DNA from 3 places in the Mesorhizobium sp. B283B1A genome. Region 1 is predicted to be linked to each of the others. Evidence: riboswitches for the same ligand, from Rfam matches in the RefSeq annotation. Region 1 holds a riboswitch; each other region holds the start of a gene.

Region 1 (2,261 bases):
CCGCACCGGCCTGCTGCAGATCGATTCCGTCAGCGCGGTGGTGCGCGCGCATTATATGCCGCTCTATTCGCGCCTTGGCCCCTACCCGCTCGCTCTGCTCGACAACGCCGCCGTCACCCGCAAGCGCACGGTGTTCGAATACTGGGCGCACGAGGCCTCCTTCCTGCCGGTGGAGACCTGGCCGCTGATGCGCTGGCGCATGCAGCGCGCCGAGCAAGGCAAAGAGATGTATCTGGGGCTGGCCAAATGGGGCCGCGAGCACGCCGCCTATAGAGAAGAGATCTACCGCGAGGTCGTCGCGCGCGGCCCGATCGCTGCTTCCGCGCTCGAAGGCCAGAAAGGCTCGGGCGGCTGGTGGGGCTGGAGCCACGCCAAGCATGCCTTCGAATGGCTGTTCTGGGCCGGGCGCATCACGACGGCGCACCGCCGCGGGTTCGAGCGCTTCTATGACCTGCCCGAGCGCGTGCTGCCGCCGGCGGTTCTCGACCTGCCCGTACCGGCCGCCGAGGACGCGCACCGCGAATTGCTGCGCATCTCCGCCCGCGCCCATGGCGTGGCGACATCAGGCGATTTGCGCGACTATTTCCGCCTTTCCCCCGCCGACATGAAGGGCCGCCTGGAGGAATTGGTCGAACTCGGTGAGCTGCTGCCGGTGCGCGTCGAAGGCTGGGATAAGCCCGCTTACCTGCACAAGGATGCGCGTCTGCCCAGGAAAATCGACGCCCGTGCCTTACTGGCCCCGTTCGATCCCGTGGTCTTCGAACGCTCGCGCTCGGAGCGGCTGTTCGATTTCCACTACCGTATCGAGATCTACACGCCGGCCGAAAAGCGCCAATACGGCTATTACGTCCTGCCGTTCCTGCTCGGCGACAGGATTGTAGCGCGCGTCGATCTCAAGGCCGATCGGCCGGCGAGTGTGCTACGCGTCCACGCAGCCTATGCCGAAGCTGGCGCACCGCCTGAAACCGCCGCCCAGCTTTTCGAGGAATTGAAGCAAATGCAGGGCTGGCTCGGGCTTGAGCGCATGGAAGTGACGCCCGCCGGCGACCTCGGACAGTCACTTGCCGACATCGCCATGTCGTAGGCCCGCGTTGACAGTCCTGCCTGCAACAGCCTAAATCCGCTCCAGACGGTCTCTTCTCTTCAATGAGAGGGGCTAAGAGGGAATGCGGTGCGGGATGAAAAATCTCAAATCCGCGGCTGTCCCCGCAACTGTAAGCGACGAGCCAAGGCCGAAAGCCACTGGGAATTCCCGGGAAGGCGGCTAACCAAGGCGATGACCCGCGAGCCAGGAGACCTGCCGTCTGCGACAACTAATCCGATCGCCCGGCGGGTTTCCGGGCAAGGAGCCCGGTTTTTGGACCAGAACAGCAGTTTTTCGGCTGGCACAGCGGACAATTCGTCCGCCGACAGCGATGCCTTGTCCGGCGTCACCGTGATCATCTGCGCCTCGTGCCGTGACGAAACCGGCTCCGACGCCCATCCCCGCGCCGGCGAACTGCTGGCTGAGGATACGCGCAACGCCGCCTCGGGCGAAGATATCCGCGTCCGTACTGTCGAATGCCTCGGCAATTGCAAGCGCCGGCTGAGCGCCGCCATCCTGCGCGACGGCTGCTGGAGCTATGTCTTCGGCGACCTGACCACGGCCTGCGGCGCCGACCTTGTCGCCGGCGCAAAGCTCTTCGCCACCTCGACCGACGGCCTCATCCCATGGCGTGGCCGGCCCGATAGCCTCAAGCGCGGCCTCGTTGCCCGCATCCCTCCCCTCGACATGCTGAAGGACTGACCATGACTGTTCCAGATTCGTCCGCCAACCTCTCTCGCGTTCCCTGCACCGTCGTCACCGGCTTTCTCGGCGCGGGCAAGACGACGCTGGTCCGCCATCTGCTGGAAAACGCCGGCGGCAAACGCATTGCCATCATCGTCAACGAGTTCGGCGACATCGGCATCGACGGCGAGATTTTGAAGGGCTGCGGCATCGACACCTGCCCGGAGGAAAACATCGTCGAACTGGCCAATGGCTGCATCTGCTGCACCGTGGCCGACGATTTCGTGCCGGCGCTCGACCAGATCCTGGCGCTGACGCCGAAGGTCGACCACATCCTGATCGAGACGTCCGGCCTGGCTCTGCCCAAGCCGCTGGTCCAGGCCTTCCAGTGGCCGACGGTGAAAAGCCGCGTCACGGTCGACGGCGTGATCGCCGTGGTCGACGGTCCCGCGCTGGCCGAAGGCCGCGTCGCCAATGACATGGACGCGCTGCA
Region 2 (2,261 bases), on a different contig from region 1:
GACACGGCCGGCGCGACACGCTGATCGGCGGGGCTTACCGCGACCGCATCGACGGCGTTGAGGCGCGCCACCGTCGATTTGAGCCGCATCTCGCCTTGGCCGCAAAAAGTCTCGCTCATGATCAGTTCGGGCAACGGTAGGCGTCGGCCCCAGCCATGCGTTTCGAGGTCCGGTTTGGGCGCGAATTCGGAGACCCGGCCGACGCAGAGATAGGCGACCGGCGTCACGTGATCGGGAATAGCCAGCAGGCTTTTCAGCGCCTCAGCCTCGATGATGCTGACCCAGCCGACACCGACGCCCTCGGCGCGCGCGGCCAGCCAGAAATTCTGCACCGCGCAGACCGTGCTGTAGAGGTCCATCTCCGGATTGTGCCAGCGTCCCAGCGGCGAACCCTGCGAGCGTTGCCGGTCGCAGGTGATGCAGATGTTGAGCGCGCTCTCGCAGATGCCTTCCAGCTTGAGCTTGCGGTAGAGCGCCTGCCTTTCCTGTTCGATGGCCGGAAGTTCCTGTTCGCGCGCGGCGAGGAACAGGTCGCGCACCTCCGCGCGTCGTGCGGCATCGCGGATGACGATGAAGTTCCACGGCTGCATGAAGCCGACCGACGGAGCGTGGTGGGCGGCAAGCAGCAGCCGCGCCAGCACCTCGTCGTCGAGCGCGTCGGGCAGGAAATGGCTGCGCACGTCACGCCGCGTGAACATGGCGCGGTAGACCGCGTCGCGCGCCATCTGGTCAAATCCGTCGCTACCAGGAGCGGTCATGTGTTCCGGCATCGCTTGTCCCCTTGCGATTGCTATCGATGCCAGCCGCCTGACCATGCGGATGACGATGTCTGCCAGGCCGGTCTTCTGGCTTGGGATCAACCCGCGTCCGGTGCCTTCCCGTCATCGACAGTGGCATTTACCGGCGCGGTCCCCCTCACAGCGTTGGGCACGCCACGGAATTCAACCGTGTTCCCGATTCTCCCGCTTGCGGCGGGCACCAGGCAGTGTCGGCGACCTTACGCCGAACCGCCCGGGGCGCCAATCCCCGCAGCGACGCCAATGGACGCAGACGTGATTTTCCCCAGCGATCGAGCCGCGATGCATGGCCATCGCGGCGCCGGGGCACTAGATAGGGAGCATGGCCACTCGTCTCTACACGCATCCGATCTTCCTCGAACACATCACGCCGCCTGGCCACCCCGAGCGGCCGGATCGCTTGCGCGCCATCGAGCGCGTGCTCGACGACGAGGCCTTTGCCGCGCTCGATCGTGTCACGGCGCCGGAAGGTGACGAGGCCACCATCCTCTATGCGCATCCCGCCGATTTCGTCGCCCGCGTGCGCGCCGCCATCCCTGACCAAGGTATCGCCCGCATCGATGCCGACACCACCGCCAGCCCGAAGAGCTGGCAAGCGGCGATCGCGGCGATCGGCGCCGCCAATGCCGCCGTCGACGATGTCTTTGAGGGCCGCGCCGACAATGTCTTCGTCGCAGCGCGGCCTCCCGGCCACCATGCCGAAAAAACCACGGCCATGGGCTTCTGCCTCTTCAACACGGCGGCCATCGCCGCGCGTTATGCGCAGAAGAAGCATGGCGTCGAGCGCGTGGCGGTCGTCGACTGGGACGTGCATCACGGCAACGGCACGCAGGACATTTTCTGGGATGATCCCTCGGTGCTCTACTGCTCGACGCATCAGATGCCGCTCTACCCCGGCACCGGCGCGAAGGACGAGACCGGCGCCGGCAATATCGTCAACGCGCCGCTGGCGCCGCAGACCGGCAGTGAGGTGTTTCGCGATGCCTTCCTGTCGCGCGTGCTGCCGGCGCTCGACAATTTCGCGCCGGAATTGATCGTCATTTCCGCAGGCTTCGATGCGCACCACCGCGACCCGCTGGCCGAGATCAACCTGACCGAGGACGATTTCGACTGGGCGACCGGCCAGCTGATGCAGCGTGCCGCGCGCCACAGCGGCAACCGGCTCGTCAGCCTGCTCGAGGGCGGCTACGATCTGCAGGGATTGGCATTTTCGGTCGCCGCCCATGTCGGGCGACTGATGAAAGGATGAACGATGGCTGGTGAGACCAACGAAGACGTCAAGGCGATGAGCTTCGAACAGGCACTCGACGCGCTGGAGAAGATCGTCGATGATCTGGAGCGTGGCGACGTGCCGCTCGACCAGTCGATCAAGATCTATGAGCGCGGCGAGGCATTGAAGGTGCATTGCGACCGGCTGCTGAAGGCTGCCGAGGACAAGGTCGAGAAGATCAGGCTGTCGCGCGA
Region 3 (2,261 bases), on a different contig from region 1:
ACGGCGGGCAAGCAGCCGTCAACCGGCGGTTGGCTGTTAGTGGTTACCGAAGAGGTTGTGGTCGGCACCCTGGACAGGCGTCTGAGCAGCCGGTTCCGACTTCTTGACCGAAGCGGTGTACGAGCTGTCGACGGCAGTGGCTGCAGGGGTCGCATTCGAACCGTAATGGTCCGAACTATAATGGTCGCTACCAGCGAAGGCGCTGCCGGAAATGGCCAGAAGGGCGGCGGCAGTGAGAACAATCTTTTTCATTTTGGGCACTCCAGTATTTTTCCGTCCGTCTAGCGGCGTGTCTTGGGATGAAATCGCGTCGTTCGGACAGCCCCGATTTGGGAAAGCCAGATGGCCGTTTCCAATCACGAAGTTGTTCCGCGTGGACCATGAATCCACCACTTGAAATTGTACCACCGGCTTCCACATCAATTTTTTTGCTTTTTTTATCAATTAGTTAGAAGGATCAAGGGAGCTATCACCAACTGTGTCGGAGGCCCAGCGTTCACAACATCCTGCACGCACCGTCAACAGAAACGAACCGTTCGGTTCGATTTTAGGTTTCGCTAATAGTCACTTTTCGAAACTGTTAACCTTTCTTTGGCTCCGGCCAAGGATCGAAAAACAACGTTTGGGGTGCTGGCGACGAGCCGGTTTCAAAGGTCGCGATCCTTGTACGGACGATCTTGCATGCGTGTCGCGCCGCATGGATGCGATGTCGTTTTCATGCCGACGCCGCGATGCATGCCGTGATTAGATCACGCCATCTCAGGTGCCGCTTCGTGACGACGGAGTGGAGAATTGGGAAGCCGGTCAGAATCCGGCGCTGCCCCCGCAACGGTGGTGGAGTTCAAGTCGCAACGGGAGACCACTGGGCGAAAGCCTGGGAAGGTGTCGCGATGGTCCGCAAGGACGACTCCAGAGCCCGGAAACCAGCCCGAGATTGCTAGAACTCGACTGATCGCGGTGGGCGGTCAAGGGGTGGATGATGCATGCCCGGCTGGCGCCGGCCTGCGTCCGATCCTTCCTCCATCACCACCAGTTCAGTCCTTGGATATGAGGACAGGACATGGATGCTCGCAACGACATGCTGAGGCTCTTGAACAGCCGCAGACAGGGCTTTTCGCTGGAACAGCCCTTTTACACCGATCCGGACTACTTCAAGCTCGACATGGAGCTGATCTGGTATCGCGATTGGCTGTTCATCGGCCATGATTGCGAGCTGCCCAAGCCAGGCAGCTTCATCACCGTGCAGATCGGCGACTATCCGGTCGTGCTGGTGCGCGATCAGCAGGGCAAGATCAACGCCTTCCACAATTCCTGCCGCCACCGCGGCAGCCGCGTCTGCAACACCGAGAAGGGCATGGCCGCCAAACTGGTCTGCCCCTATCACCAGTGGACCTATGAGCTGGACGGCCGCCTGCTGTTCGCCCGCCAGATGGCCGAGGGTTTCGACAAGAGCCAGTTCGGGCTGAAGCCGGTCGCCTGCGAAAGCGTCGCCGGCTATATCTTCATCTGCCTGGCGAAGGAGCCGGCCGACTTCGCGCCGATGCGGGCGATGATCGAACCCTACCTCAAGCCGCACCGGCTCGGCGAGGCGAAGATCGCCTTCGAGAGCACGATCATCGAGAAGGGCAACTGGAAGCTCGTCTGGGAAAACAACCGCGAGTGCTATCATTGCGCGGGCAATCACCCGGAATTGTGCAAGACGTTCCCGGAAGCACCGACCGTGACCGGCGTGCAGGGCGCCGACAGCGATCCGGAGATGCTGGCGCACTGGGCGAAATGCGAGGCGGCCGGCCTGCCGAGCAAGTTCCGCATCGATCCGGCCGGACAGTATCGCGCCACCCGCGCGCCGCTGCTGCGCGATGCCGTCAGCTACACGATGAGCGGCAAGCGGGCGGTGAGGAAGAACCTCTCCGACAACGTCTCGGCCGACCGCATCGGCACCTTGATGCACTATCACTACCCGACGACATGGAACCATATCCTCATCGACCATGCCGTGACCTTCCGCGTGCTGCCGATCAGCGCCACGGAAACCGCCGTGACGACCAAATGGCTGGTCCACAAGGATGCGGTCGAGGGCGTCGACTACGATCTCACCGAACTCACCCATGTGTGGACCGAGACCAACGACCAGGACCGCCGCATCGTCGAGGAGAACGCCTTCGGCATCCTGTCGCCGGCCTATGAGCCCGGCCCCTATTCGGAGTTGCACGAGGGAGGCGTCATCCAGTTCGTCGACTGGTACGCCCGCTTCATCGGTC

What was found. Region 1 has a riboswitch for cobalamin ahead of LB577_RS27955 (DUF1636 family protein). Riboswitches for the same ligand answer to the same signal wherever they lie in the genome.
Region 2: another riboswitch for cobalamin. It lies ahead of bluB (5,6-dimethylbenzimidazole synthase); the one in region 1 lies ahead of LB577_RS27955 (DUF1636 family protein).
Region 3: another riboswitch for cobalamin. It lies ahead of LB577_RS21940 (aromatic ring-hydroxylating oxygenase subunit alpha); the one in region 1 lies ahead of LB577_RS27955 (DUF1636 family protein).

Annotation. Positions count from the first base shown of each region.
Region 1 is NZ_JAIUIQ010000046.1:1,187-3,447, reverse strand. It holds gene LB577_RS27960 (winged helix-turn-helix domain-containing protein) at 1-1,084, shown strand, start outside; cobalamin riboswitch at 1,114-1,320, shown strand; gene LB577_RS27955 (DUF1636 family protein) at 1,358-1,786, shown strand; gene cobW (cobalamin biosynthesis protein CobW) at 1,789-2,261, shown strand, end outside.
Region 2 is NZ_JAIUIQ010000013.1:57,695-59,955, forward strand. It holds gene LB577_RS13520 (hypothetical protein) at 1-24, shown strand, start outside; partial or broken gene bluB (5,6-dimethylbenzimidazole synthase) at 189-815, opposite strand; cobalamin riboswitch at 818-998, opposite strand; gene LB577_RS13530 (histone deacetylase family protein) at 1,120-2,046, shown strand; gene LB577_RS13535 (exodeoxyribonuclease VII small subunit) at 2,050-2,261, shown strand, end outside.
Region 3 is NZ_JAIUIQ010000027.1:28,707-30,967, forward strand. It holds gene LB577_RS21935 (DUF680 domain-containing protein) at 37-252, opposite strand; cobalamin riboswitch at 745-947, shown strand; gene LB577_RS21940 (aromatic ring-hydroxylating oxygenase subunit alpha) at 1,061-2,261, shown strand, end outside.